Regions from separate parts of the Isoptericola sp. MSGPD8_1_ISO-PGPR-S23-394 genome, predicted to be linked through region 1. Evidence: predicted binding sites of a transcription regulator. Region 1 holds the regulator's gene; each other region holds the start of a gene.
What was found. Region 1 encodes HrcA, which represses chaperone genes, less so after heat shock. Its sites were predicted from a motif close to TTNGCACTCGNNNNNNNCGAGTGCNAA; they were not measured.
Positions count from the first base shown of each region.

Region 2: groES (co-chaperone GroES) is a predicted target of HrcA. The motif match lies at 3,607-3,633, and genes of this name have one in related genera.
Region 3: AC3RJ8_RS03610 (FmdB family zinc ribbon protein) is a predicted target of HrcA. The motif match lies at 2,913-2,939, and genes of this name have one in related genera.

Region 1 covers NZ_CM176517.1:1,488,479-1,498,373, forward strand. Annotated here, with positions in the region: gene hemW (radical SAM family heme chaperone HemW) at 1-569, shown strand, start outside; gene AC3RJ8_RS06580 (DUF4870 domain-containing protein) at 621-1,103, opposite strand; gene AC3RJ8_RS06585 (DUF4870 domain-containing protein) at 1,242-1,637, opposite strand; gene AC3RJ8_RS06590 (DUF4282 domain-containing protein) at 1,754-2,344, shown strand; gene AC3RJ8_RS06595 (DUF3097 domain-containing protein) at 2,345-3,220, opposite strand; gene AC3RJ8_RS06600 (helix-turn-helix transcriptional regulator) at 3,337-6,267, opposite strand; gene AC3RJ8_RS06605 (hypothetical protein) at 6,264-6,476, opposite strand; gene hrcA (heat-inducible transcriptional repressor HrcA) at 6,746-7,777, shown strand; gene dnaJ (molecular chaperone DnaJ) at 7,827-8,948, shown strand; gene AC3RJ8_RS06620 (16S rRNA (uracil(1498)-N(3))-methyltransferase) at 9,306-9,895, shown strand, end outside.
Region 2 covers NZ_CM176517.1:2,899,652-2,909,546, reverse strand. Annotated here, with positions in the region: gene AC3RJ8_RS13300 (SRPBCC family protein) at 1-388, shown strand, start outside; gene AC3RJ8_RS13295 (DUF4166 domain-containing protein) at 385-1,101, shown strand; gene AC3RJ8_RS13290 (glutamate--cysteine ligase) at 1,106-2,254, opposite strand; gene AC3RJ8_RS13285 (class I SAM-dependent methyltransferase) at 2,289-3,548, opposite strand; gene groES (co-chaperone GroES) at 3,745-4,041, shown strand; gene AC3RJ8_RS13275 (WhiB family transcriptional regulator) at 4,468-4,758, opposite strand; gene AC3RJ8_RS13270 (MerR family transcriptional regulator) at 4,959-6,074, shown strand; gene guaB (IMP dehydrogenase) at 6,192-7,709, shown strand; gene AC3RJ8_RS13260 (exonuclease domain-containing protein) at 7,711-8,445, opposite strand; gene AC3RJ8_RS13255 (GuaB3 family IMP dehydrogenase-related protein) at 8,590-9,714, shown strand; gene AC3RJ8_RS13250 (GNAT family acetyltransferase) at 9,711-9,895, shown strand, end outside.
Region 3 covers NZ_CM176517.1:798,152-808,046, forward strand. Annotated here, with positions in the region: gene AC3RJ8_RS03590 (hypothetical protein) at 1-1,054, shown strand, start outside; gene AC3RJ8_RS03595 (hypothetical protein) at 1,051-1,293, shown strand; gene mscL (large conductance mechanosensitive channel protein MscL) at 1,298-1,693, opposite strand; gene AC3RJ8_RS03605 (SAF domain-containing protein) at 1,796-2,446, opposite strand; gene AC3RJ8_RS03610 (FmdB family zinc ribbon protein) at 2,541-2,894, opposite strand; gene AC3RJ8_RS03615 (penicillin acylase family protein) at 3,078-5,642, shown strand; gene AC3RJ8_RS03620 (5-formyltetrahydrofolate cyclo-ligase) at 5,650-6,306, opposite strand; gene AC3RJ8_RS03625 (GNAT family N-acetyltransferase) at 6,373-7,008, shown strand; gene AC3RJ8_RS03630 (hypothetical protein) at 7,078-8,202, shown strand; tRNA gene AC3RJ8_RS03635 (tRNA-Ala) at 8,311-8,383, shown strand; gene AC3RJ8_RS03640 (LuxR C-terminal-related transcriptional regulator) at 8,632-9,895, opposite strand, start outside.

The DNA.
Region 1 (9,895 bases):
CCGCGCAGGTCCGCCGCGGCGAGGTCCGCCTGCCGGACGAGGACGACCAGGCCGCCAAGTACGAGGTCGCGGACGACCTGCTCACCGCGGCGGGGCTCGGCTGGTACGAGGTCAGCAACTGGTCACGCGGCGCGGAGCACGCCTGTCGTCACAATCTTGCGTACTGGCGCGGCGACGACTGGTGGGGGATCGGGCCCGGCGCACACTCGTACGTGGGTGCTCGACGGTCCGACGACGACGGCCCGGCCGAGCACGGGCAGGCCGGGGTGCGCTGGTGGAACGTCAAGCACCCGCGGCGCTACGCCGCCCTGCTGGAGTCCGGGGCGTCCCCCGGGGCGGGACGCGAGATCCTCACGGGCGGGGAGGCGCACCTGGAGCAGGTGATGCTCGGTGTCCGGCTGGCCGATGGGCTCGACCTCGAGGTCCTGCACGCGGACGGGCGACGGGCGGTCGCCGGCCTCGTCGCCTCCGGGCTGCTCGACGGCACAGCCGCAGTGAAGGGCCGTGCCGTGCTCACTCGTCGCGGACGGCTGCTCGCGGACGCCGTCGTGCGCGAGCTGACCGTCTGACGGGCTGTCCGGGTGGTGGTCCGGCCGGTGGCCGGACCACCACCCGACGGATCACTTGATGAACGTGATCTTGAACGGGTAGGTGTACCACTCGTCCCGCGAGGCGGCCATCGCCCCGAGGATCCCGAAGACGATCGAGCCGACCCAGGCAGCGAACACCAGGAGCCCGCCGAGGACGCTGATCAGGCCGATGATCGGGATCATCGCCACGATGGTCGACACGATGGGGATGCCGACGTAGGCGATGAGCAGCGTGAGCTGGAAGTTGAGCGCCTCCTTGCCCTGGTGGTCGAGGCGCTGGCTGCGGTCCTTGTAGATCAGCCACACCACGAGCGGCACGATGAAGCAGGTCAGGATGCCGCCGGCGTGGGCGACGATCGACCATGTGCGCTCGTCGGACGGCGGCACGGGCCCGGGCGCCGCGGGCGCCGGGTACGGGGGCTGCGCGGGCTGCTGCTGCGCGGGCTGCTGGGATCCCGGCTGCTGCGGCGTGGGCTCGGCGGGCTGCTGCGGGTCGGGTGTCGTCTCAGTCAACGAGATACTCCGTCGTGTGTCGATATGGGCGAGATGCCGCACGCACGCTACCGCCCGTGAACAAGCCGGGGGAAAGAATTGACGGACACCTGAGGTTTTTCACCCGGTGACCGCGCCGCGCCGGCTGCTCCCTGTCGGCTACTTCACCAGACGCAGGCTGACCGGGTAGCGGTAGGCCTCGTACCGGTTGACCGTCACCGCCGCGATGATCGCCAGGACGAGACCGGCGATCCACGCCGCGACGAGGACGAGCCAACCGATGAGGACGGTCGTCAGGACCCAGCCGACCACCGTGACGATGAGCAGGGTGATCTGGAAGTTCAGCGCCTCCTTGGCCTGGTCGGCGACGAAGGCACTGCGGTCGCGCAGGACGAGCCAGATCACCAGCGGGGCCAGGAACCCCAGGGTGCCGACGCTCATCGCCAGCAGGAGCAACGGTCCGACGTGAGCGAAGATCGCCCACGTGCGCTCGTCGGACTGCGACAGCGGTCGCGGCCCGGTGGGCTGGTCGGGCGGTGGTGGGTACTGGGTCATGCCCTCATCCTCGCAAAGGGGACGCAGCCACGCAGATGTCGGGCCGCGTTCCGGTGGCGCGGGACGACGGGCGGGTTGACAGTGGTGTCGGTCCGCCCCATCCACCAGGAGGAACGATGAGCGAGAACACTCCCACGCCCCCCGGACGGCCGGACGGCGATCCGTACGGCCGTGAGCCGGGCCAGCCGCCGAGCCCCGGGTCACCCCCGCAGGAGCCGTACCGGCCGCAGCCGGGCCAGCAGCCGCCGAGCCCGGGCCCGGCGCCTCAGGAGCCGCACCGGCAGCCGCCGCCCGCGTCCCAGCCCGGTCACTACCAGCAGCCGATCGGTGAGCGGCCGGTGGACGACCGGCCGTTCTACGCGGGTGCCGCGTCGTCAGCGGCCGGTGTGGCGCGAGACGACACCAAGGGCTTCTTCGGTGCGCTGTTCGACTACTCGTTCACGAACTACGTGACGCCGAAGGTCGTCAAGATCATCTACGTGATCGTGACGATCCTCATCGCCTTCTGGTGGCTGGTGGCGTTCATCGCCTCGTTCGTCACCCTGTTCTCCGACCAGTGGTACGTCGGTCTGATCGGCATCCTCTTCGGCTGGATCGTCGCGCTGGTCTACCTGGCGCTGTGGCGCATCGGCCTGGAGTTCGTCCAGGCCATCGTCTCGATCTCGGAGAAGGTCAACCTCTACGCCCGTCGCGACGGGATCATGTGATCAGGCCGTCACGAAGTCGATGAGCTCCTCGACCCGGCCCAGCAGGGCCGGGTCGAGGTCTCGGAAGTCCCGCACGGTCGCCAGGATGCGCTGCCAGGCCCGGCCGACGTCGGCCGGGCCGCCCGCGGGCCAGCCGAGCTCGCGCAGGATGCCGATCTTCCACTCCGTCCCGCGGTCGATCGTCGGCCAGCTCTCCAGGCCGACCCGGCCCGGCTTCACCGCCTGCCACACGTCGACGTAGGGGTGGCCCAGCACGAGCACGGTTCCCTCGGGCGCGCCTCGCAGCGCCTCGGTGGTGAGCCGCTGCTCCTTCGAACCGGGCACCAGGTGGTCGACCAGCACGCCGACCCGACGCTGCGGCGTGGGCGCGAACTCCGCCAGCGCCTCGGCGAGGTTGTCGACCCCGTCGAGCATCTCCACGACCACGCCCTCGATGCGCAGGTCGTCGCCCCAGACCTTCTCGACGAGCTCGGCGTCGTGCTTGCCCTCGACCCAGATCCGCGAGCCACGGGCCACCCGGGCGCGGGTGCCGTGGACGGCGACCGAGCCGGAGGCCGTCCGGGTCGGGGCCGCGGGGGCACGCGAGGTCACGGGGGCGGTGAGCTCGACCGGCCGGCCGTCCACCCAGAAGCCCGGGCCGAGCGGGAACGACCGTGTCCGGCCGCGCCGGTCCTCGAGCACCACCAGGTGCATCCCGCCGGACTTCTCCACGCGGACGACGGCCCCGACCCAGCCGGTCTGCACGTCCTCGACGACCAGCCCGGCCTCGGCGGGACGCGGCTGCGAGGTCGGTCGACGGCGGTGGTGGGCCGACCCGTCCGGGGCGCCGGGCGGACGGTTCGAGGCGAGGACGTCGGGTCCGTAGCGGTCGTGCACGCGGTGAGCGTAGGCGGCGCCGGTGCCGGCGGCGGCGACCGACACCCCGTGTCCGCGAAGTCGTGCCGCCGGTCGTGGAGAAGCACGCCGCCGGTGCTCCCGGACGGCCGGAGGTCCTACGTCGCGGGGCGGCGGTCGGTGCGGGCGACGACGGCCGCCTCCGTGCGCGACGAGACGCCGAGCTTGCGCAGGATCGCCGAGACGTGCACCGACGCGGTCTTGCGCGAGATGTACAGGCGCTCGGCGATCTGGCCGTTGGTCAGTCCGTCGGCCACCAGATCGAGCACCTGCCGCTCGCGGCCGGTGAGCCCGTCGATCCGCGCCGCCGGGGCGCCGGCGGGTGCCTCGCCGGCCGGTCCGCCGCGTCCGCGGGTGCTGCGATCGGTCAGGCCGGCGTCCGCCAGGAGCGCGGCGGCGCGGTCGGTCACGAAGCCGGCGCCGACGGTCCTGCCCGCGTCGACCGCGTCGACGAGCGAGCGCCGGGCAGCGCTCTTGTCCCCGGCCGCGAGGCGGGCCTGCCCGTCCCGCCACAGCGCGTAGGGCCGCAGGTGGGCCGGCGCGCCGTCGTCGGGGCCGTACGCGGCGGCCGCCGCCCACGGTCCGTCGCCGAGCTCGGCGTCGAACACCGCCGCCCACACCGGGTGCGTGGGCCAGAAGGCGACGGCGTCGAGGGCCGCCCGGAACGGGGCGACGTCGATCGCCCGGCCGGCGTCCCGGGCGCGGGCGAGCGCTCGGGCGGCCACGGCGAGCACCGGCAGGGCGTACGCGCCGTGCAGGCGCTCCGGGTCCGTGGCCGGTGCGACGAGGTCCAACGCGTCGGTGAGGTCGTCGCGAGCGAGCGCCAGCTCCGCGAGCGTGCCCCGGACCCTTGAACGCACCTGCATCTCCACGCGCTCGTGACGCAGCCACACCGCGCGGTGCCGGCGGGCCATCGCCTGGGCGGCCTCGGTGCGGCCCCGCCACAGCGTGAGCCACGTCCACCGTTCGGCGAGGTACACCGCATAGGTGCTCGGCTCGACCACCGTCGTGGCGTGCTCGTACCAGGCGTCGGCCTCGTCCCAGCGGCCCAGTCCGATGAGCGCCTCGGTGACGTTGCCCTCGAGCATCGCGAAGCTCACGCGACCGGCCCCTCGGGCGCGCGCCTGGTCGGCGCCCTGCTGGGCGATGCTCCGCGCCTCGGCGAAGCGTCCCAGCTTGAGGCGCGTGTCCGAAGCGTTGGTGAAGTACCGGGACAGCGCGGACCAGTCGTCGCCCGCGAGCCGGCGGGACTCCTCCAGCTCGGCGACGGCGTCCAGCTCGCCGGTGGCGATCCTGGCCAGGGCGCGGGCGTTGACCAGGGCCGAGAGCGTCGAGGTGTCGCCGACGGCCGTCGCGGCCTCGATCCCCGCTGCGGCGGTGCGGATCGCCTCCTCGTACCGGCCCCCGATCATCGCCGTGCGGGCCTGCATCCGCAGCAGCGGGGCGAGCGGGGCGGGGTCGTCCGGTGCGCTCGCGATGGCCTCGTGCAGCAGCGGGAGCCCGGACGGGTCACCCGTGCGCAAGGTGTGCAGGGCCACGACGCCGAGCGTCCCGGCCCGTCCGCCCGGGTCGTCGGCGGGCCACTCGGCGTAGGACTGCCGGGCCAGGGCCAGGGCGCGGTCCAGGCGGGTCGCGTCCTTCTGCGCGTCGGCGACCCGCAGCAGGAGCTCGTGGTGGGTCGTGCCCGTGACGGCCTCGGCGTCCGGCACGACGTCCCACAGGTCCAGGGCGCGCTCGCCGAGCGCCACGGACGTGGACGTGGCGGCGTCGTAGCCGGCGACCAGGGCGGCCCGGACGGCGGACGACAGCGCACGGTCCAGCACCCGGGCGCGCCACCAGTGGTCGGCGATCTCGGCGAGCCGGGGGACGGTGGCGGGGCGTGCCGCGAGCGCCTCCGCGTAGGCGGTGTGCAGACGGCGGCGCTCGGTCGGCAGCAGCTCGTCGTCGATCGCCTCGCGCATCAGGGCGTGCCGGAACCGGTATCCGTCGGGCTCCGCGACCAGGACGAGCGCGTCGACCGCCTCTCGCGCGGCGGGCTCCGCCGCGGTGAGCTCCTCGTCGCCGAGGACGGCCTCCAGGACGTCGTGCGTCGCCCGGGCGCCGGCGGCGGCCACCAGCCGGCAGAACTCCTGCGCGGGCGCCGAGAGCTGGGAGTAGCGCAGCAGCAGCACGTCGCGCAGCGAGTCCGGCATCGACTCGTCGACGCAGCTCGCGAGCTCCTCGACGTAGAACGGGACGCCCTCGGAGCGTTCCACCAGGTCGGCCAGACCGCTCGCGTCGAGCGCCTCCGTGCCGGCGTCGTCGAGCACCGACCGGACGAGCGCGGCGACCTGCCCGGCGTCCAGGCGCGGCACCTCCACGCGGGTGACGAGGCGGGCGCGGTCGAGCTCGCCGACGGTGGTGCGCAACGGGTGACGACGGTCGACGTCGTCGCTGCGATAGGTGGCCACGAGGTACAGGGGGGTGGTGGCGGCTGCGCGGGCGAGCCGGGACACGACCGCGCGGGTGACGTCGTCGGACCAGTGCATGTCCTCGAGGACGACGAGGACGGGACGCTCGCCGGCCAGCGTGGTGAGGAGCTCGGTGAGCACGTCCGGTGCCCGCCCGCCGTCGATGTCGCGGCGGACGTCGACGAGGCCCGGCATGATCACGCCGAGGGCGTCGGCCGCGGGACCGGCCGCGGCGAGCGCGTCGGCACGGCCCAGGGCGGCGACGACGTCGCGCAGCACGCCCTCGACGCCCGCGTACGGCACGGGGCCGGACCCGGAGCCGGCGCACTGGCCGCGGGTCACGAGCACGTCCGGCGGTGCGGTGGCGAGCAGCTCGGTCAAGAGTCGTGTCTTGCCGATCCCGGCCTCGCCGGCCAGCAGCACGGTGCCGCCGGAGCCCTGACGTGCCGCTGCCAGGGCGCCGCGGAGGGTGGCGAGCTGGTCGGTACGGCCGACGAGCGGGGACGGATCGAGGGGCACACGGACATCGTGCCAGGAGGCCGGCTGGTCGTGCTTCTCCGCCGCCGCGCTCGTGCTCACGCCGGACGACGCCGCAGCAGGGCAGGGCGGTGGCGCCGCGCCGTCGGGCGGCCTCTGTCCGGCCGGCCGGACCCCGGCTCCGGCTCCGTGGCCGGGGCGGGCTCGGGCTGCCGGGTGGCGCGGCGCTCGCGGACTTGCCGTGCCTGCTCGACGCGTCGGACCAGCTCCGCCTCGCGCAGCCGGTGCTCGGTGAGGTGTTCGAGGTGCATGGTGGCCTCCCTGGACGGCTCCGACGGGCCCGGGCGGCCCGTCGCGATCCACTCTCGTCCGCTGAGGCAGGCGCGCGGATCGGGCAGGTGCCCGGTTCTCGGGCAGGTCGGGCCGCCGGGGCGTGCCTGAGGTACCTCAGCCACGCGGACGGGCTGCGGTGCTGTCGGCGGGGACGCGTAGGATGGCACTCAGCGATCGAGAGTGCTAAGTCATCGGGAGTGGTCAGTCACCGGGGCGCCGCGGGTGCTCGACGGAGGGAGGCGCAGGAGTGAGCGAGGAACGTCGGCTCGAGGTGCTGCGCGCCATCGTGGAGGACTACGTCACCACGCGCGAGCCCGTGGGCTCGCGCGTGCTGACGGAGCGTCACCGGTTGGGCGTCTCGCCCGCCACCATCCGCAACGACATGGCCGCGCTGGAGGAGGAGGGCTACATCGCCCAGCCGCACACGTCGGCCGGGCGGGTGCCCACCGACGCCGGCTACCGGCTCTTCGTCGACCGGCTCGCCGAGGTGCGTCCGCTGACCGTTCCCCAGAAGCGGGCCATCGAGACGTTCCTGTCCGAGGCGGTGGACCTGGACGACGTCCTCGTCCGTGCCGGGCGACTGATCGCCCAGCTCACCGGACAGGTCGCCGTGGTGCAGTACCCGTCGTTGCGGCGGTCGGGGCTGCGCCACCTGGAGCTCGTGCCGGTGGCCGACGACCGCCTGCTGGTGGTCGTCATCACCGACACCGGCCGGGTCGAGCAGCGGTTCTGCGAGGTGCCCGTGACCAGCGACGGCAGGACGGCGCTCGACGAGGCCACGCTCGCCGAGCTGCGTGCTCGCCTCAACGCCGCCGCGGCCGGCAAACGGCTCGCGGAGCTGCCGGTGGCCCTGACCGCGGTGGTGGAGGCCGTCGGCCCGGCCGTGGCCGGCGTCGCCGGCGTCGTGGCCGACCTGGTCGTGGACACCCTCGGCCAGGAGAGCGAGGAGCGGATCGTCCTGGCGGGCACCGCCAACCTCGCGCGCTCCGAGTCCACGTTCGAGCAGGGGCTGAGCCCCGTCCTCGAGGCGCTCGAGGAACAGGTGATCCTGCTCGGGCTGCTCACCGAGATGTCGACCGACGGCGTCGGGGTGCGCATCGGTCACGAGAACCGCCTCGACGGGCTCACGGAGGCCTCGGTCGTCGTCTCGGACTACGGTTCGGGCGGCGACCCCGTGGCGACCCTGGGCTCGATCGGTCCCACCCGCATGGACTACCCCGGCACGATCGCCTCCGTGCACGCCGTGGCCCGCTACCTCTCCCGCGTGCTGCCGAGCTGAGCCGCGCGGGTCCCCTGACCAGACTGCGTACGTCACCGAAGAGAGAGCTGTGACCGACTACTACGAGATCCTGGGCGTCGAGCGCGATGCCTCGCCCGAGCAGATCAAGAAGGCCTACCGCAAGCTCGCCCGCGAGCTGCACCCGGACGTCGCGGGCGCCGACGGCGAGGAGAAGTTCAAGGACGTCGCCCGCGCCTACGAGGTGCTGTCCAACCGCGAGAAGCGCGAGCAGTACGACCTCGGTGTCGACCCGACCGCCCCGGGCGGGGGAGCGGGCGGCGGCTTCGGCCAGGGCTTCGGCTTCCAGGACATCTTCGAGACGTTCTTCGGCGGCGGCCAGGCCTCCGGCCCGGTGCCCCGCGCCCGGCGTGGGCAGGACGCGCTGGTGCGCATGGACATCGACCTCGTCGAGGCGACGTTCGGTGTCAAGCGCGAGCTGCAGGTCGACACCGCCGTGGTGTGCGGCACCTGCAGCGGCAACGGCTGCCGGCCCGGCACCGACGTGCGCACCTGCGACGTCTGCCACGGCCGCGGCAACGTGCAGCGCGTCGCGCGGTCGTTCCTGGGCCAGGTCATGACGACGGCGCCGTGCGCCGCCTGCCAGGGCTTCGGCACCGTCATCCCCGAGCCCTGCGCGGAGTGCTCCGGCGAGGGCCGCGTGCGCTCGCGGCGCAGCCTCACGGTCAACGTCCCGGCGGGCGTCGACACCGGCACCCGCATCAAGCTGACCTCGCAGGGCGAGGTCGGCCCCGGGGGCGGCCCTGCCGGCGACCTGTACGTCGAGATCCGCGAGAAGGCGCACGACGTGTTCGTGCGTCGCGGCGACGACCTGCACTGCACGCTGCCGGTCCCCATGACGGCGGCGGCGCTCGGCACCGTCCTCGAGCTCGACACCCTCGACGGGCTCGAGGAGATCGACCTGCGCCCGGGGACCCAGCCCGGCCAGATCATCACGCTCAAGGGACTCGGCGTCGGCCACCTGCACGGCAACGGTCGCGGCGACCTCAACATCCACGTCGAGGTGCAGGTGCCCACGGCCCTGGACGACGAGCAGTCCGCGCTGCTGCAGCAGCTCGCGGGCCTGCGCGGCGAGGAGCGCCCCGAGCCGCGCCTCGTCGCGGCGCACCCGGGGGTCTTCTCGCGGCTCAAGGACAAGCTGAGCGGCCGCTGACGTGAGCGCGAGGAGCCCCCGCGGAGGTACGCCGAGGGACGAGGTGTGGCGGAGCGAGGCACCGCAGTGGTCACGTGACAGGGGTGCAGCGTGAGCGCGAGGAGCCCCCGCGGAGGTACGCCGAGGGACGAGGTGTGGCGGAGCGAGGCACCGCAGTGGTCACGTGACAGGGGTGCAGCGTGAGCGCGAGGAGCCCCCGCGGAGGTACGCCGAGGGACGAGGTGTGGCGGAGCGAGGTACCGCAGCGGTCACGCGACAGGTGTGCAGCGTGAGCGCGAGGAGCCCCCGCGGAGGTACGCCGAGGGACGAGGTGTGGCGGAGCGAGGTACCGCAGTGGTCACGTGAGAGGTGTGCAGCGTGAGCGCTCCGGTCTTCGTCACGGCCGACGACCTGCACGCGGTCCGGCCGGGAGACGTCTACGTCCTGAGTGGCGACGAGGGCCGCCACGCCGGTGTCGTGCAGCGCCGCGGGCCGGGCGAGACCCTCGACGTGGTCGACGGCGCGGGAACCAGGCTGCGTGGCGTCGTGACCGCCGTGGACCGCGAGGACGTGCACCTGCGGATCGAGGCGCGCGACGTCGAGCCCGCTCCCCGCGTCGTGCTCACGCTCGTGCAGGCGCTCGCGAAGGGTGACCGCGACCACCTCGCCGTCGAGGCGGCCGTCGAGGTCGGCGTGGACGCGGTCGTGCCCTGGCAGGCTGACCGGTCCGTCGTCGTCTGGCGGGGCGCGCGGGCGGCGAGGTCACGGGCGAAGTGGGAGTCCACGGTGCGCGCCGCGGTGAAGCAGGCGCGCCGCGCCTGGTCGCCTCCCGTCGCCGAGCACCTGACGAGCCGGCAGCTCGCCGCCCGGACGCGCGACGTCATCGGCGCCGGTGGCACCGTCGTCGTGCTCCACGAGGAGGCGACGACGGCGCTGGCGGACGTCGCGCTGCCCGCGCCCGTCGAGCC
Region 2 (9,895 bases), 1.4 Mb from region 1:
CGGCACCTGCACGTCCGCGCTGCGCTTCGACACCGACGACCGCAGCTCGCCGTTGCGGGACGGGCGCGGGTACTGGCGGTACACCCCGGTCGAGGGCGGGGTCCGCTTCGTCACCGGGTACGACTACACCCCGGGTCTCGGCCGCGCGGCGGACCGGCTGCTGCGCCCCGTGGTGCTGTGGATGACGGCGTGGAGCTTCGACCGGCTGCGGATCTGGGCCGAGACCGACGTGCCGCCCGAGCGATGGCCCCTGCGCTCCGTCCTGGCGTTCTGGCGCCGGGACCGGCCCCGGGCGTCCCGCTGCCGCACCCGTCGTCCGGGCCGCGACGCGGCGCGGGACCCCATGCACGACGCCCCGCGCTCCCTCGACACCCTGGAGGCACCGTGACCGAGACGCCTGACGAGACACCAGGCCGGAACGGTGCGAGCATCTTCCGCCGCGCGCTTGGTTCGGACTTCGACCGGCTGCACCCGCAGCTCCGGCGACGCTTCGGGGTGTCGACCGACGGCGGGTACGCGTGCGTGGGCCGGGGCACCATGCGGCGCATCCGCCGCGGCCCGTGGTGGACGGTGCCGTTCCTGCAGATCGGTCGCCTGCGCAACATCCTCGTCGCGGACGTCGGCGAGGACGTGCCGTTCGTCGTGGAGAACTACCCCTACCGCGACCCCCACGGGCGCGAGACGGTGACGTTCGTGCGCGAGTACAGCGTCCCGGGCCGCCCCCGTCCCAGTCGCTTCGACGCGACGATGGTCCTGGACGCGACCCGCGGCACGATCGTCGACTACCTCGGCACGCACCAGCACCTCGCCGTGGACCTCGACCTGCGGGTCGAACCCGACGGGTCGCTGCTCCTGCGCTCGGGCGCCCAGCGCTTCTACGAGGGACTGCTCGGCTTCCGCTTCCCGATGCTGTTCTCGGGCCGGGCGACGCTGCGCGAGGTCTACGACGACGAGGCCGGCGTCTTCCGCATCGACCTCGAGGTCCGCAACCGCCTGTTCGGCTTCCTCTTCGGCTACGACGGCACCTTCACCTGCGAGTACCCCGAGGCGACGACGGCGCCCGCGCGGCTCCTGCCCGTCCGCCACGAGCGCCGGCTCTGACCCGTCAGCCGACCGGCAGGGGCCGCCCCGCCCGCAGCTCCGCGACCAGGGAGCGCACCACGGCCTCGAGGCCGGGCTGCCCGCCGCCGTGCGCCGCGGACACCGCGCGCTGGCGCTGGTAGGAGGCCCCGGCGCGCACGATCTCGCGGACACCGTCGAGCTCGGCGGCGCAGCCCAGGCGGTCGGCCACGGGGGCGAGCTCGTCGAGCAGGCGCGGCAGGGCGTCGGTGACCAGCTCCTCGTTGCCCTCGGCGTCCAGGATGATGATCGCGTCCAGGCCGTACCGGGCCGCGCGCCACTTGTTCTCGTGCACGAACCAGCGGGGCATCGTGGGCAGCGGCCGGCCCTCGTCGAGCAGGGTGGAGAAGTGCTCCACCAGGCAGTGCACGAGCGCCCCGAGAGCCGCCAACTCGAGCACGTTGGACGTGCCGTCGCAGACCCGGACCTCCACCGTGCCGAAGTGCGGGGCGGGGCGGATGTCCCAGCGCACCTCGGTGAAGTCGTCGATGACGCCCGTCCTGAGCATGTCGTCGACGTACTGCTCGAGCTGGTCCCACTCGGCGAACTGGTACGGCAGGCCCGCGGTGGGCAGCTGCTGGAAGATGAGGGCCCGCATCGAGGCGTAGCCCGTGTCGTCCGCACCCCAGAACGGCGACGACGCCGACAGCGCCTGCAGGTGGGCGACGTACACGAGCAGGGACCGCACGATCGGCAGCACCTTGGCGCGGTCCTCGATGCCGACGTGCACGTGCACCCCGTAGACGACCTGCTGGCGCCCCCACACCTGGGTGCGGTCGACCACGGTGGCGTACCGCTGCTTGTCCGTCACCTGCTGCTGGGACCAGTGCGCGAACGGGTGGGTGCCCGCGCCCATCATCTCGGCACGCATCGGGCCGATGACGTCCTGGACGGCGGCGATCCCCGCCTCCAGGTCCGAGATCGCCGCACCCACGGTGTCGCACACCCCGGAGACGACCTCAAGGGTGTTGCGCAGGAACTCCGGCTTGACGTGCCTCGACCGGGGGTCGGGGCCGAGCGCCTCCATCACCGCGGGCGCGACCTGGCGCAGGTTGCCCGAGTCGGCGTCCACCAGCGCGAGCTCCCACTCGAGCCCGACGCTCGAGCGCCGGGACGGCGCGAAGTCCAGCGACATGGCCCCATGCTTCCACGCCGTGGGCCGGAGTGTCCTACGCGCGGCCGGCGAGCGGTTCCACGACGAGCACGTGCTGGCGGCCCGCCACCCGGGTGAGGACGAGCGTGGCCGAGGCGTCGCCCTTGAGAGCGAGCTGCGCACGGAGCTGTTCCGGCGTGACGGCCGTGCCGCGCTTCTTCACGGTGAGCCGCCCGACGCCCCGCTCGCGCAGGTACGCCTTCAGCTTCTTGAGGTTGAAGGGCATCACGTCCAGCACCCGGTAGCCGGTGGCGAGGGGTGCGGTGCCCGACGGCGGGGCGGTGGCCGGGGCGTCCGCCGTCACGTAGGCGATGGTGCGGTCCACGAGACGTCCGCCCAGCTCGGCGGCGGCGTGCGCCACCAGCCCGGCGCGCACGACGGCGCCGTCCGGCTCGTACAGGTAGGCGCCGACGGGACCGACCTCGGGGACGAGCTCGCCGTCGGTCTCCTCGCCGGCGTCGGCGCCCTCCGTGCGTCCGGTCCGCAGGGTTCGCGACGCGGTGCCCTCCGCCGTCGTGCGCAGGACGTGCGCGGACCGCCCCGGTCCGTCGGGGGCGAGCGGACCGAACCAGAGCCCGGCCTCGACGACGTCGCCGTCGACCGAGACCCACTGCGTCTCGGCGTCGGCCGGCAGCCCGTGGTGGGGGATGCCGGGACCGACCTTGATGCCGAGCGCGGGCACCTGGTCCCGCAGCGCCCACACCGCGTCGAGCGGGGGCGCGTAGGCGGACGGGTCGAAGATGCGCCGCCCGCCGCGGGTGCGTCGTGCGGGATCGGCGTAGACGCCGTCCACGCCCTCGGCGGCCAGGTCGAGCGTGAGCCCGTCGGCGTGTCGGACCTCGGCCTCGGGGAAGGCGCGGAGGTTGACGGTCGCCATGGCGGCGGTCATCTCGTCCACGTCCGTGGCGAGCACGTCGAGGCCCACGCCCGCGAAGGCGAGGGCGTCCGCGCCGACGCCGCTGGTGAGGTCGGCGACCTTGGCGACGCCCGCCGCGAGGTAGCGGCGGGCGTGCAGGCCGGCGACGATCAGCCGGGTGGCCTGCTCGACGCCGTCGGGGGTGAACAGCATGCCGTCGGCGAAGGAGCCGAGCTTGGTCCGCGCCTTCGCCCGCAGCCGGGACTGGGTGAGGACGGCGGCGGCGAGGTCGGGATCGACCCCCTCGGCACGGAGCCGCGTGGCCAGCACCATCGCCTGTCCCTCGTCGTAGGGCGGGAGGGCGTTGAGCAGCGCCCAGCCCTCGGGGCTGAGCAGCTTGGTGAGGGAGGCCGCGTCCATGGAGCCATCGTCTCAGGCGGCGTGCGGGACGTGCGCCGATGACGCCCGCAGAGGAATCCTGGCACTCGACTTGTCAGAGTGCTAACGGCTGCCTAGATTTGGTCCCAGCGCACGACGCTGAGCCGGCACCCGCGACGACGGCCAGCGACAGGGCGCGTCCCAGTCCAGCAAGTCATCGCGAACAAGGAGGTCCGACGTGTCGGTCCCCATCAAGCCGCTCGAGGACCGGATCGTCGTCAAGGCCGTCGAGGCCGAGACCACGACCGCTTCCGGCCTGGTCATCCCGGACACCGCCAAGGAGAAGCCCCAGGAGGGCGAGGTCCTGGCTGTCGGTGACGGCCGCTTCGACGACCAGGGCAACCGCGTCCCGGTCGACGTGAAGGTCGGCGACAAGGTCATCTACAGCAAGTACGGCGGCACCGAGGTCAAGTACGCGGGCGAGGAGTACCTGGTGCTCTCCGCGCGCGACATCCTCGCCGTCGTCGTGGGTTGATCCTCAGCTCTCGACGCTGACGCACGAAGCCCCGCATCATCCGTGGTGCGGGGCTTCGTCGTGTGCGGGGAACGTCAGTGGTGCCGCTGTCGGCCGAGCCTGCGGTTCCGCGCCGTGCGGGTGCCTCGTGCCTCGGCCCCCACCCGTCGCTGCACCTCCGGCTCAGCCGTGTCTCTGTCGGCCGAGCCTGCGGTTCCGCGCCGTGCGGGTGCCTCGTGCCTCGGCCCCCACCCGTCGCTGCACCTCCGGCTCAGCCGTGTCTCTGTCGGCCGAGCCTGCGGTTCCGCGCCGTGCGGGTGCCTCGTGCCTCGGCCCCCACCCGTCGCTGCACCTCCGGCTCAGCCGTGTCTCTGTCGGCCGAGCCTGCGGTTCCGCGCCGTGCGGGTGCCTCGTGCCTCGGCCCCCACCCGTCGCTGCACCTCCGGCTCAGCCGACCTTGCGCTCGCGACCGGCGAGCGCGGCGCTGCGCTCGTCCTCGCTGAGCCCGCCCCAGACGCCGTACGGCTCACGGACCCGCAGCGACTGCTCGCGGCACTGCATCATCACCGGGCACGAGTGGCAGATCGCCTTCGCGGCCTCGGCCCGCCGTCGGCGGGTCGAACCGCGCTCGCCCTCGGGGTGGAAGAACAGGGTGTCGTCCGCGTCGCGGCACGCTCCCTGGTACTGCCACTCCCACAGCTCCATCACCGGCCCTGGCAGTCTCGAGATCTCCGTCATGGCGAACAACCTACAAGTTGTGCAGAGGTTGTTCAAGGGGTCGATGCAAGTTGGGCGTACCTGTCGCACGCGGATCATCTGACCAGGCCATGAACCGATTTCCCGGAGCGATGACTTGCTTGGCGGCAAGATCCTGGCTCGGATCGTGACGCGCCGGGAGGTGCAGTGGCGGTCGGGCGAACCCCTGGCAGAATCGAGGCATGACCTCCTCGCGACCGGCCCAGGACTCGGGCGGGTCACGCCCGTCCGGACCCGGACTCGCCGTCGCGGCCGTGGCGCGGCGTCTCGGGGTGGCCCCGGCGACGCTGCGGACCTGGGACCGGCGCTACGGTCTGGGCCCGTCCGACCGGACGGCCGGCTCGCACCGGCGCTACACCCCCGACGACGTCGCCCGGCTGCTCGTCATGAGACGGCTCACCCTCGAGGGCGTGGCACCGGTGGACGCCGCCGAGGCAGCCCTGGACGCCGACGTCGAGGAGCTCGACAGGGCGCAGAAGGCCGCGCCGCCCGTGCCTCCTGAGCCGTCGGAGTCCGACGGTGGCTCCTCCGGGGACCCCGACGAAGCCGCCGGCCGGCCCGGCCGTGCCCACCTGCGTGCCCTCCCCGGCGGCGGGCAGGGCGGCGCCGGTGCCCCGACCGGGTACGGGGCCGCCGGCCAGAACGCGTCCGGCAAGGTCTCCGCCGTCGTCGACGCGGCCCTCGCCTACGACCAGGGGCGCTGCGACGACCTGCTCCGGATCCCTGCCCACGGCGATCCCGCGATGTGGTGGGCCCACCTGCTGGAGCCGGCCTGGAACCGTGTCGCCGAGCGCACCGTGCTCGCCGGGTCCGGCGCCGTCCCCGAGGTGGTGCTGGCCACCGCGGCCCTGCACGCGCTGCGCTCCTTCACCGAGGCGTTCGAGCAGGCCGTCGTCCAGAACGGCGGGCCGCCCGCCAACCACCCGAGCCGCATGCGCAACATCGTGCTGATCTTCGCCGCCCCGGACGAGGTCGTACCGCTGTCCGCGCACGCGTTGGCGGCCGCCCTGACGGCCAAGGGGAAGACCGCGCGGATCGTCACCGGCCCCGCCAGCATCCGGCGCTCGCTCGAGCTGGTCACCATGGTCCGGCCTGCCGCCCTGGTGCTGGCGACGACGCAGCGGCGGCCGGACCTCGACGTCGTGCACGCGGTGCACGAGGGGTTCCCCGACCTGCCGATCTTCGTCGGTCTGCGCCGCGACGACGCCGCGACCGAGATCCCGCTCGCGCCCCAGGTGCAGCGCGTGCGGTCCTTCACCGGGCTGCTCCACGAGGTCCTCGCCGTCGTCTCCTCGTGAACCGGGCCACCGGCCCGACCGCCGGGCCGGAGCGACGACCGGCTGTCGGGCGACCGGCTCTCACCAGGTGACGGACGGCACCACCGGAGCCCGCTCGTCCCGCCGTAGACTCGGGACATGACGGAGACGACCTCGCCAGCGCACGACCCGTTCGGATTCCTCGGCCTCACCTACGACGACGTCCTGCTGCTGCCGGGGTACTCGGACCTGGCACCCACGGACATCGACACGACGTCGCGGCTGACCCGCGAGATCTCGCTGCGGGTGCCGCTGGTGTCCGCGGCGATGGACACCGTCACCGAGTCGCGGATGGCGATCGCGATGGCGCGGCAGGGCGGGCTCGGGGTCCTGCACCGCAACCTGTCGATCCAGGACCAGGCTTATCAGGTCGACCTGGTCAAGCGGACCCAGACCGGCATCATCTCCAACCCGGTCACCATCGGCCCGGACGCGACGCTCGAGCAGCTCGACCAGCGCGCCGGGCAGTACCGGGTCTCCGGGTTCCCCGTGCTGGACGAGGGTGGCAAGCTCGTCGGCATCGTCACCAACCGCGACCTGCGCTTCACCCCCGTCGCCGAGTGGGCCACCACGACGGTCTCCGACGTCATGACGCCGCAGCCGCTCATCACGGGGCGTGCCGGGATCTCTCGCGAGGACGCGACGGCGCTGCTGCGCAAGCACAAGCTCGAGCGCCTGCCGCTGGTGGACGACGAGGGTCGACTGGCCGGGCTGATCACGGTCAAGGACTTCGTGAAGTCCGAGCAGTTCCCCGACGCGTCGAAGGACGGGCAGGGCCGGCTCATGGTCGGCGCGGCCATCGGGTACTTCGGAGACGCCTGGGAGCGGGCGACCACCCTCATCGACGCGGGCGTGGACGTGCTGGTCGCGGACACCGCGCACGGCAACGTCCGGATGCTCATCGACATGGTCCGCCGGCTCAAGTCGGACCCGGCCACGCGCGACGTCCAGGTGATCGGCGGCAACGTCGCCACCAAGGAGGGCGCCCGGTCGTTCGTCGAGGCGGGTGCGGACGCCATCAAGGTCGGTGTCGGACCCGGCTCGATCTGCACCACGCGCGTCGTGACCGGCGTCGGCGTGCCGCAGATCACCGCCGTGTACGAGGCCTCGCTGGCCGCGCGGGAGGCCGGTGTGCCGGTCATCGCCGACGGCGGGATGCGGCACTCCGGCGAGATCGGCAAGGCGATCGTCGCCGGTGCGGAGTCCGTGATGCTCGGCTCGATGCTGGCCGGCACCGAGGAGGCCCCCGGTGACCAGATCCTCGTCAACGGCAAGCAGTTCAAGGCCTACCGGGGGATGGGTTCGATGGGAGCCATGTCCTCGCGCGGCAAGAAGTCCTACTCGAAGGACCGCTACTTCCAGGCCGAGGTCACCAGCGACGACATGATCGTGCCCGAGGGCGTCGAGGGTCAGGTGCCGTACAAGGGGACGCTGGCCACCGTGGTGCACCAGCTCGTGGGCGGGCTGCACCAGACGATGTTCTACGTCGGTGCGCGCACCGTGCCGGAGCTGCAGGCCAACGGCCGGTTCGTGCGGATCACGTCGGCCTCCCTCAAGGAGTCCCACCCGCACGACATCATGATGACCGTCGAGGCACCCAACTACAAGGTGTCCTGAGTCAGCCGGCCGCGGGCGGCTCGACCGGCCAGGCCGGGGAGGCTCCCGGGCCCGGTAGGCCCTGCGTGCGGCGCCACTCGTTGAAGTTGTCCGCCCAGCGGCGGTGGGCGTCCTGCTGCGCGGAGTGCAGGGCGTCGAGGGCCACGGCCCGCAGGTCGGGGTACTGCAGGAGCTGGGCGTCGAGCACGTCGAGGGTCGCCAGGACGTCGACGTCGGCGCTGTGCAGCTCACCCTCCCCGGCGATGCCGTAGAGGTCCACCAGGTCGCCCAGGCGGCGCTTGCCCTGGCGGTAGCGGTCCCGCCACCGGTCGATGACCAGGGGGTCCAGCACGGGCGCCACCGGACGGCCGAGCCGCTCGGGCAGCGTGGGGAGCCCGTGCCGGGCCAGCTCGGCGTCGAGCAGGGTCAGGTCGAACGCCGCGTTGTACGCCACGACCGGTACCCCGGCGTGCGTGTGCTCCGCGAGGACCGCCGCGATCTCGGCCAGCGCCTGCCGCGGCGGCGCCCCGTGGGCGCGGGCGTGCTCCGTCGTGACCCCGTGGATGGCCGCGGCCTCGGCCGGGATCTCCACCCCGGGATCGATCAGCCAGGTGCGCACGTCCGTCGTCGTGGCCGTGCGCAGCACGACGGCGGCGGTGACGATGCGGTCGGAGTGCACGTCGACGCCGGTCGTCTCGGTGTCGAAGCCGAGCAGCGGGCCGCCGGCCCATGTGGTGTGGACAGCGGTGTCGTCCATGTCGGGGAAGTCCTTCCTCACGTCCTGGGCCCGGACGATGCCACCCGCCTCCGACACCCGGGGACAGGAGCTGCGGAAGCTCCGGTCGGGCGCGGGTGGCGTGACGGGCCCGGGCGCCCGGGCTCCGGCCGGTACGCTTGCGGGGTGAGCAACGAGATCGAGATCGGACGTGGCAAGCGCGGTCGCCGCGCGTACTCCTTCGACGACGTCGCGGTGGTGCCCTCGCGCCGCACCCGCGACCCGAAGGACGTGTCCACGGAGTGGCAGATCGACGCGTACCACTTCGACCTGCCGATCATGGCGGCGCCGATGGACTCGGTGATGAGCCCGGACACCGCGGTCGCGCTGGGCAACCACGGCGGTCTCGGCGTGCTGGACCTCGAGGGTCTGTGGACCCGCTACGAGTCCCCGGAGCCGCTGCTCGCGGAGATCTGCGACCTGCCCGCCGACCAGGCGACGCGCCGCATGCAGGAGATCTACGCCGAGCCGATCAAGCCGGAGCTCATCACGCAGCGCCTCAAGGAGGTCCGCGCGGCCGGCGTCACCGTCGCCGGGGCGCTGTCCCCGCAGCGCACCCAGGAGCACTACCAGACGGTCGTCGACGCCGGGGTGGACCTGTTCGTCATCCGGGGCACCACCGTCTCCGCCGAGCACGTCTCGGGCAACGCCGAGCCGCTGAACCTCAAGCGGTTCATCTACGAGCTCGACGTCCCCGTGGTGGTCGGCGGGGCCTCGACCTACACCGCGGCCCTGCACCTCATGCGGACAGGTGCTGCCGGCGTGCTCGTCGGCTTCGGCGGGGGAGCGGCCCACACCACCCGCGTCAGCCTGGGCATCCACGCACCGATGGCGACCGCGGTGTCCGACGTCGCCGCCGCACGCCGCGACTACCTCGACGAGTCCGGGGGCCGGTACGTGCACGTCATCGCGGACGGCGGGGTGGGCCACTCGGGCGACATCGTCAAGGCCGTGGCCTGCGGGGCCGACGCGGTCATGCTCGGCGCCGCCCTGGCCCGGGCCTCCGATGCGCCCGGAAAGGGCTGGCACTGGGGCCCGGAGGCGCACCACTCGCAGCTCCCGCGCGGTGAGCGGGTCGCGGTGGGCACCGGTGGCACCCTGGAGGAGATCCTCTTCGGGCCCGGGCGCCAGGCGGACGGCACCACGAACCTGGTCGGTGCCCTGCGGCGGGCGATGGCCACGACCGGCTACTCGGACCTCAAGGAATTCCAGCGGGTCGAGGTCGTCATGTCGCCCTACCAGCCGCGGTGACCGCGCCTGGCCCGCAGCAGACGGACCTGCGGGAGATCACGGACGACGACGTCGAGCAGGTCGTCGCGCTGTGGCGCGAGTGCGACCTGACACGGCCGTGGAACGACCCGCACCGGGACATCGACGACGCGCGGCGCAACCCCACGTCCACGGTGCTGGTCGCGCTCGACGCGACCTCCGC
Region 3 (9,895 bases), 690 kb from region 1:
GCTGCGTCCCGCGCCGCTGCCCCGGCCGGAGGCGCTGGTCCGGCTCGACGTGGTCGACGGCACGGGCATGCCCGACCCGGACTCCGGGTCGGTCGAGAGCACCCGTGCCGAGGTGGACCGCGTCGTGGAGGTCTCCATCGAGCACGCGCTGACCCGTCCCGAGGAGACCCTGGGCATCGTCACCGTCACCGCGGCGCACGCCGACCGCATCCGGGACGCGCTCCTGGCCGAGGTGCGGGCGAACCCGGCCCTCGCGCCGTTCTTCTCGGGGCGCCGGGCCGAGCCCGTCGTCGTGGCCGACATCACGGGGGTCGCCGGTCTGTCGCGGGACACGATCCTGCTCTCGCTGGGCTTCGGCCGCACACCCCACGGGCGGGTGCTGCACCGGTTCGGCGTGCTCGGCGACGACGGCGGGGCGGCGATGCTCCTCGGTGCGCTCGGCGCGACGCGGCACCGGTTGCACGTGGTCTCGTGCTTCCCGGCCGACGCCCTCGACCCCGACCGGTTGCGCGGTCGCGGCCCGCGGCTGCTGCGCGAGCTCCTTGAGCTCGCGGAGCGCAGGTCCGGCGTCGCGGACCAGGTCGAGCTGGGCAACGGGATCGACGCCGGGCGGGTCCCGGACCGGCTGCTCATGGACCTCGGCGAGCGGCTGTGGCGCCTGGGGTATCTCGTGGAGACGGATTACGGCATCGGCGACGGCGACCGCATCCCGCTCGTGGTGGGCCACCCTGACCTGCCGGGGGAGCTCCTCGTGGCCGTGCTGACGGACGACGCCGCGTACGTGGCGGAGCCGTCGGTCCGGGTGCGTGACCGCCAGCTCGCCCAGCGCCTCGAACGGCTGGGCTGGACCGTCGCCCAGGTGTGGTCGGCGGCGGCGTTCCTCGACCCGGAGGGCGAGGCCGACCGCGTGCGCCGGCTGGTGCAGCAGGTGCGCGACGACCGGGTCGGCACCCCTGGCGGCGTACCGGTGCCGCCGGAGGTCGTCGTGCCGGTGCTGGCCGACGACGAGCCCGACGAGATCGTCCAGGACCCGCGGGAGACAATGGGGGAGTGACAGACCCCGCAGCGAAGCACCCCGACGAGTCCCCCCGGTCCGCGCCGGGCGACGGCCCCGCCGCGCCGGACGAGCCGGCCGTACCGGACGAGGCCGCTGCCGGCCGGCGGCGTGGCCCTCGGCGGGCCGTGCGCCGCGGGACCGAGCGGGAGACGGTCTGGGGCGCGACGACCGACGACGGGGGCGGTCACGACTCCAACGACGAGCGCCTGCGTCGCGACGTGCCGCCGCACTGGTGACGGGTCAGGGCTGCCGGGACTGCGCGGCGAGCAGGTCGCGGATCTCGGTGAGCAGCGCCAGGTCGGCCGCCGGCTCCTCGGCGACCTCGTCGTCCACCCGCTGCCGGCGCTCGTTGAGCTTGTTCATCGGCATGACGATGACGAAGTAGAGCGCCGCGGCGACGAGCACGAAGTTCAGCACGGCATCGAGGAACAGGCCGATGCTGAAGTCGGCCCCGTTGAGCCTGAAGTGCCCGACCCCGGTGATGTGCGGCTCACCGAAGATCGCGGCGATCAGCGGGGTGATGATCCCGTCCATCAGCCCGGTGACGACGGCCGTGAACGCCGCCCCGATGACGATCCCGACGGCGAGGTCGATGACGTTGCCCCGCAGGACGAAGGTCTTGAATCCGGCCAGCATGCGTGGTGAGTCCTCCTGCCCGGGCGCGGTGCGCCCTGCCGGGACGGTCCCGGCATCCGGCCCCGATTGTCGCGGCCGACGGGCGCGGGAGCAACGTGGCCCTCAGGGCACGAGCACGGCGGCCACGGCGCCCCACTCCGCGGCGGACGAGACGGCAGCGGCGTCGTCGGGGTCGACGGCCACGAGGGTCACGGCCGCGTCCCGGGCTGCGGGTGGTGCGCTGCCGAGCAGCCCCGCGGCTCCGGGCGCGGCGTCGTCGGACCCCAGTGGCGGCAGGACGAGCGCTCGCCGCGCGAGGTAGTCGGCGTCCTCGTCGGTGCCCAGCAGGTCGACGCGGTCGCCGGGCCGCAGCCACGACGCCTCGGTGAGGCGCACGCCGACGACGACGGTCCCCTCGGGTGCCCGCGCCGCCATGCCGCCGCCGGCGACGAGGTCGGCGTGCAGCGGCAGGCCCTGGGCCAGCGCGACGGCCGGGGACCGGCCGACGGCGTCGGCGGGGTCGGTCAGCACGCCCGGCGGGGCGAGCTCGGCCGCCACGGTGACCGTGTCCAGGTCTCCGGGTGTCAGCGTCGCGCCGGCGGGCAGCGCGCGGGCCGCGACGACGATCTCCCGGGTGGGCGGCGGCGCGGGCCGCAGCGCCTCGACGGTCGCCCCGGCGGCGAGACCGCAGCAGACGGCGGCGACGACGAACCGTCCGCGCCACAGCAGCGTCCGGGCGTGGCGGGCGATCCGGGTCCTGGTGGTGGGCTGCATGTCCGGCACGCTAGGTCGGTGCCCGGCACGCCGGGGCGGCGGCGCGGGTCCGTGTGGACGCCGGCGGCCTGTGGGTGGCTGCGGTGGCCCGAGGTCAGGCGGAGGCGGCCTTGGACGAGCTCCCGGATCCGCTGGACCCCGCGCCGGAGGAGCCGGAGCCCGACGAACCGCTGGAACCCGAGCCCGACGAGCCGCTGGAACCGGAGCTGCCCGACTTCTTGGCGCCGGAGCCGGAGTCCCCGGACGACGATCCGCTCGAGCTCTTCGAGCCGCTGCGCGAGTCGGTGCGGTAGAACCCGCTCCCCTTGAACGTCACGCCCACCGACCCGTACTGCTTGCGCAGCTGTCCGGAGCACTCGGGGCAGACGGTCAGCGAGTCGTCGGTGAACGCCTGGTGGATGTCGAAGGCGTGGCCGCAGTCGGCGCACCGGTAGGCGTACGTGGGCACGGGGCTCTCCTCGTCGGGCTGGCACTCAGAAGTTGCGAGTGCCAATCATACGCGGACGGTAGTCTCGCCTGCGTGTCAGCGAGCGACCTGCCCTCAGCGAACGACTCCGACCTCGAGCCCGGTGAGCCGGAACGGCCGGACGAACCGGCTCGTGAGGCCGATCCCGCTCCTGCGCACTCCCGGTTGCGCCGCGCCCTGGTCGGGGTCGCGGTGCTGGTGGCGCTTGCGCTCGTCGCGACCGTCACGTTCACCGTCGTCACGGTCCGCAAGCCGCTGCCCGAGGTGTCCGGGACGCAGAACGTGCCCGGGCTGACCGGTCAGGTCACGGTCCACCGCGACGAGCAGGGCGTGCCCCAGGTCTACGCCTCCACGTCCGAGGACCTGTTCGCCGCCCAGGGCTACCTGCACGCCCAGGAGCGGTTCTTCGAGATGGACTACCGCCGCCACGTGACGGCCGGCCGGCTCGCCGAGCTCGTCGGCGACGTCCCCGCCGCGATCGACGCCGACAAGGTCATCCGCACCTTCGGCTGGCGCGACGTCGCCGAGGAGGAGTGGAACCTCATCTCCCCGGAGTCGCGCGGCTACCTGCAGGCGTACGCGCAGGGGGTCAACGCCTACCTCGCCGACCGGAGCCCGGACGAGATCGCCCTCGAGTACACCGTGCTCGGCACCACCGTTGACGTCCCCGACCCGGCACCCTGGGACCCCGTCGACTCCCTGGCCTGGCTCAAGGCCATGGCCTGGGACCTGCGCGGCAACTACGACGACGAGCTGGACCGGGCGCTCGCCTACAGCACGCTCGAGGACGTCGAGCTCGTGAACGAGCTCTTCCCGAGCTTCGCCGAGGGTGGCAACACACCGATCCTCGCGGAGAGCGACCTGACCGCCGGCGGCGAGGGCGGCTCCCAGCGGTCCCGCTCCGCCACGGAGATCGCCTGGGGCGACGCGGCGCTGGACGGCGCCGTGTCGTCCGCCGCCGCCGCCGTGGAGGCCGTCCCCGTCCTCGTCGGTACCGGGGAGGGCACCGGGTCCAACTCGTGGGTCGTCTCCGGAGACCTCACAGAGTCCGGCTCCCCGATCCTGGCCAACGACCCGCACCTGGCGCTCGACGTGCCCAGCCTGTGGTCCCAGGTGGGTCTGCACTGCGAGCAGGTGGGCGACGACTGCCCCTTCGACGTGGCCGGGTTCTCGCTCGCAGGGTTCCCCGGGGTGATCATCGGTCACAACGCGGACCTCGCCTGGGGCCTGACCAACATGGGCGCCGACGTCACGGACTTCTTCGTCGAGCGGATCCGCGACGACACCTGGCTGCGCGACGCCGACGCGGAGGAGTGGGAGCCGATGGAGGTGCGCTCCGAGACGATCCGGGTCGCGGGCGGCGACTCTGTCGAGCTCGAGGTGCGCTCGACCGGCCACGGCCCGGTGGTGTCGTCCGTCGTCGACGTCGGCGCCGTCGTCGGCTCCCCGACAGAGGCGGGCACCGCGTTCGGCGAGTACGCCGTGTCGTTGTCGTGGACCGCCCTCGAACCGGGACGCACGGCGGACGCGATCTTCGCGATGGACGCCGCGAGCGACGCCGACGACGTCCAGGCCGCGGCCGCGCTCTTCGACGTGCCGGCGCAGAACATCGTGTTCGCGACCACGGACGGCCACATCGGCTACCAGGCGCCGGGGCGCGTGCCGGACCGCCGGCGCGTCGCCGGCCCGGTCCCCGCGGACGGGACCTGGCCGCGGCCGGGCTGGGACCCGCGCTACGACTGGCAGGGCCGGGTCGACGCGGAGGACATGCCGCGTGCGCTGGACCCCGAGGAGGGGTTCATCGTGGCCGCGAACCAGGCGGTGCTGCCCTCGGGGGCCGGGCCGTACCTGACGCAGGACTGGGACCACGGGTTCCGTTCGGAGCGCATCCGCGAGCTCCTCGGCGAGCAGGTCGCGGCCGGCCGCCCGTTCACCGTCACCGACATGAACGCCCTGCAGAACGACGGCTGGTCTCCGTTCGCCGCCGAGCTCGTCCCGGTGCTGCTGGACGTCGAGCTCGACGACCCGTACGACGCCGCCGGCCAGGAGCTGCTGGCCGGGTGGGACTACACGACGGGCACGGACTCGGCGGCCGCGGCCTACTTCAACGCCGTGTGGCGCAACCTGCTGCAGGCGACCTTCTGGGACGACGTCCCCGAGGGCATGCGACCGACCGGCGGCTCCCGGTGGCTCGTCGTCGTGCGAGACATGCTGGAGCGGCCCGAGGACCCGTTCTGGGACGACCGCTCCACCGTCAACGTCGTCGAGACCCGGGACGAGGCCCTCACCCAGGCGCTGGTGACCGCCCGTCGCGACCTCACGGTCGAGCTGTCCAAGGAACCGGAGGACTGGAGCTGGGGCGCGCTGCACACCCTGTCCCTCACGCACCCCGTGGTCGGTGGCGACGACGTGCCCGCGCTCGTGCGCGACTACGTCAACCCGCGGCCCGTCGAGATGCCCGGCGGCAGCTCCATCGTCAACGCGACGTCGTGGGACGCCTCTACGGGCAGCTTCGCGGTGACCACCGGCCCGTCGATGCGGATGGTGGTCGACCTCGGCGACCTGGACGGGTCGACGTGGGTGACCGTGACCGGCACGTCGGGGCACCCCGGGTCCGCGCACTACACGGACCAGCTCTCGGCGTGGGCGGCCGGCGAGACGTTCGCCTGGCCGTTCAGCCGGCAGGCCGTCGAGGAGTCGGCGCAGGCCACCGCGACGCTGGTGCCCTGAGCGCCTGCTAGACCGCCGGCAGCGGGAGCCAGCCGTCCTGCGTCGCGACGGCGTCCACCGCCACGTCGTGCTCCAGGACGGGCAGTGGCCGCTGGGTCGCGTCGTACAGCTCCTCGGGGAACACCACGGCGACGGACGGCACGCCGGCGCGCACCTGCTTGAGTACGCGGTCGTACCAGCCGCCGCCCTGTCCCAGGCGCGTGCCGCGGGTGTCGACGGCCAGCGCCGGGGCGATGACGACGTCGGCCTCGGCGATCACGTCGGCGCCCAGGTTGGGGCCGCCCGGTTCGGGTGGGCGTCCCGGAGCACGTTCGAGCAGGTCGTCGGGGCCGGTGTAGTCGGCCCAGTCGCGGGCCAGCCCGGCACCGAGGACGGGCAGCAGCACGCGTGCGCCGCGTCCGGCGAGCATCTCCAGCAGCGGTCCCGTGCCCGGTTCGGTGGGCCGCGCCGCGTAGGCGACCACGACGGCGGCGTCGCGCACCGCGGGGATGGTGGCGAGGACCTCGGCCAGCGCGGCAGCCGCCTCGTCGCGGAGCCGCTGGGACCGTTCCGTGCGATGGTGCCGGATCGCGCGCCGGAGCTCGTCCTTGGCGTCTTCGGGTTCCATGCCCGCGACGACCGGGTACGGCTGGCGCGCTGTCGAGGCCTTGAGGTCGCCGTGCATGTCCTCATTGTGGCAGGGTCCTGGTCACGGGGGACCCGGCGCGCCGGGTGGACGAGGGAAGCCGGGATGAACGATGCGAAGAGGTGGGCGGTGACCAGGCCCTGGCCCGTCACCCTGCGGGAGGACACGCCGTCGGGCGCCGTGGTGCTGCGCCCGTTGCGCCGCCGGGACGGCGGCGAGTGGATGCGGCTGCGCCAGCTCAACGCGTCCTGGCTGCAGAGCTGGGAGGCGACGACCCCGGGCGACCGGCCGGAGGCCACCTCGTTCGCCGACTACGTGCGCGCGCTGAGCGCCCAGGCCCGGGCGGGTACGGGGCTGCCCTTCGTGGTGGAGCTGGACGGGGCGCTCGTCGGACAGCTCACCGTGTCGTCCATCCAGTACGGGTCGCTGTGCTCGGGCAGCATCGGCTACTGGGTGGCGCGCGAGCACGCGGGCCGCGGCATCATCCCCACCGCGGTGGCCATGGCGACGGACTACTGCTTCTTCGTGCTGGGGCTGCACCGGATCGAGATCAACATCCGGCCCGAGAACGCCGCGAGCCTGCGGGTCGTGACCAAGCTCGGCTTCCGTGACGAGGGGCTGCGGGAGCGGTACCTGCACATCCAGGGCGACTGGCGGGACCACCGCACCTTCGCACTGACGACCGAGGAGGTGCCGGGCGGGCTGCTGGCCCGGTGGCAGCAGGTGCGCGGCAGCGCCTGAGCGTCCAGGTCGCGGACACGCCGCCCGTCGGTCCGGCACGGCTCGCCCTGCCTCGCCTACCGTCGTCGTGTGGAGACGTCGCCGGCAGGACTCGCAGCCCTCGCGCTGTTCGTGCTGTGGCTGGGCTTCTGGGTCCCGCAGCGGGTGCGTCACCGTCAGCAGCTCGCCGACGCGCAGCTCGACGACCGGTTCTCCGGCGGTCTGCGGGTCCTCGCGGTGGCGGACGCAGGCACAGATGGACCGGGAACCGGTGGGCGACGGAAGGAGCGTGCGATGCGACAGGACCGCGACAGCGTCTCGACGGCGACCGGCGGCGTCCCGCTCGCTGCCGCACGGGCGGCCGGGCCGCCGTCGGACGCCACGCCGCACGTGCGCACCCAGCGGCTCGCCGTGCTGGAACGGCGTGCCGCGCGTGCGCGCCGCCGTCTTCTGGTGACGTTGCTCCTGGCGCTGGGCACGGGCGGGGCGTGGGCAGCCGTCGGGCTGGGGTACCTGGTCTGGTGGGGTGCGGTGATCCCCTCGGCGATGCTGGCGGGCGTGCTGCTCCTGGGCCGGTTCGCGGTGCTCGCGGCGCGGCGCTCGGACGCGCGGTGGCGTGCGGAGCGACGGGCCGAGCAGCAGTGGGCGACCCAGCAGCGCACGCTGGCGCACGGCGGACCGTACGCACCGCGCAACCGGGCGCGGATCACGGGGCGCGCCGTGCACCCGTCGGACACCAGCACACGGATGATCCCGCGCGTGCAGCAGGCGGCGCCCGCGGCGGAACCCGAGCCCGCCGGGCGTGCGACCGCACCGCGCGAGCCGGCCACCTCCGTCGCCGGCTCCGGAGACCGGGCGGGCGACGACGACCAGGAGCCCGTCCGAGAGGCTCCGGTCGCGTCGCGCCCCACGGGCGAGCCCTGGGAGCCGGTTCCCGTGCCCCTGCCCACCTACGTGACCAAGCCCGCCGCGCCGCGACGGGAGCAGGCCACGACCGTGCCGACCCACCGGACCCGGGACGTGGAGACGCCGGGCCCGGCACGCGAGAGCGGTCCGGCCGCCGCGTCCTCGGCCGCGTCCGCTCCTGCTGCGCCGGTGCACCCGGCACGTGACGGGCAGGATGCCTCGTCGACCATCGAGGATCCCCGCCCGCGCACCGAGACGCTCGGGCTGCCGCTCGAGCAGATCCTCGCGCGACGCCGGGCCGCGGGCTGACTCACCCGCCCGGCCGGGTGGCTCATGTCACGTCCCGGCCGGCGGGCCGATTTGGTCGGGGACGGTGGCAGGGTGCTAATCTTGCTACCGCTCCACGGGGCAGTGCATGGGGCTATGGCGCAGTTGGTAGCGCGTCTCGTTCGCAATGAGAAGGTCGGGGGTTCGAATCCCCCTAGCTCCACCGCAGAAGGCCCGGAACCGATGGTTCCGGGCCTTCGTCGTCCCCCGACGGCGGCGACGGGAGGGGAGATGGTTGACGCCCCGCCGGACCCGCTTTGGGGGATGAGCCCGGCAGGGCGTCTGTTCCTCACGCTAGTGACGCACCGTCAGGGCCCCGTCGGGAACACCTCAGGGAATCATCAAGATCGCTGAACCGCGGCACACCTGCCCGGCGTCGCGGGCGCGGGCACCGGCCGGTCCATGACGTGCTCATCCCAGGTCAGTCCGGTCGGGCCCGGCGGCGAGGCACTCCCGCAGCTCCGCACGGCTGCGGACGCTGAGCTTGCGGAACGCGGACGAGAGCTGGTTCGTGACCGTGTTCGGTGACGTCCCGGTGACCGCGGCGATCTCCTTGGCCGTGTACCGGTCGGCGGCGAGCCGCACCACCTGCAGCTCGCGGGCGCTGAGCAACAGCTTCCGGTCGGCGTCGCCCCGCCAGGTGGCCATGCCCGGCACCTGGGACCGCAGCGCGTCCGCCCGGACCCGGTGGCGCAGGCAGGCCGGCGTGCGCCGCCTGCGGTCGAGGTGGTCGGCGAGTGCGAGCCAGGTGTCCGTGGCCGTGGTCACCAGCCCGAGCTCGTTCGCCTCGTCGGCGATCGTGGACAGAGCCTCGAGGTCCCCGTCCGCCGCCGCACGCCCGTGGCGGGCGAGGAGCTGCAGCAGCCCCCCGCCGGCCGTCGCCACGGCGTCGTCGAGGACGGACGTCGCGGCCGACACCTGCCGGTCGATGCGGACGGCGCAGTGAGCGAGCATGCCGGCGAGGTAGGTGTGCTGGGCCGCGAGCAGCCACCGGGCCGAGTCGACCAGCTGCTCGGCGGCCCGGTCGCGGTACCCGTCCGCGCCGGAGCGCCACGCCTCGCCCCACGTACGCAGCATGACCACCTTGGGGTCACCGGAGGCCGCGCCCGGCAGGGCGTCCCACGCCTTGCGCGCCTCGACAGTGCGGCCCGTCGCTTGTGCCGCGGCTCCCGCGAGCGCCAGGGCGGCCGGCAGCACACCCGAGACGTCCCGCCACTGCAGCCGGGACACGGCATCGGTGGCCAGCGCGAAGGCCTCCTCGGCGTCGGCGGCCAGCAGCTCGGTCAGCCCCAGGGCGTACTGCCATGCGCCGACCGCCTCGGGGGTCTGCTCGGTGGCCGCGGCGATCGCGTCCCGGACCCGGCGGCGCGTGGCCTGCACGTCGCCGGTGTAGGACAGGGCCATGGCGTCGGCCAGCTCGACGAGCAGCGAGCCGGCCGGCACCTGCGCGAGCATCTCCGCAGGCGTCCGCCGTAGCCGGTCCACGAGCCGCTCGGTCATCTCCAGCGGTCCGGTGACGACGCCCGACATCGCGACCATGATCATCCCGTAGGTCGTCTCGGCGTCGGTGGGTCCGCTCGGTGCCTCGACGGGCGTGGTGGCCGTGGCGCCGGCGACCGCACGCCACCGCAGGGCGGCGCGGCGCAGGTGAGCGGCGTCGTCGCCGTCCGGCAGC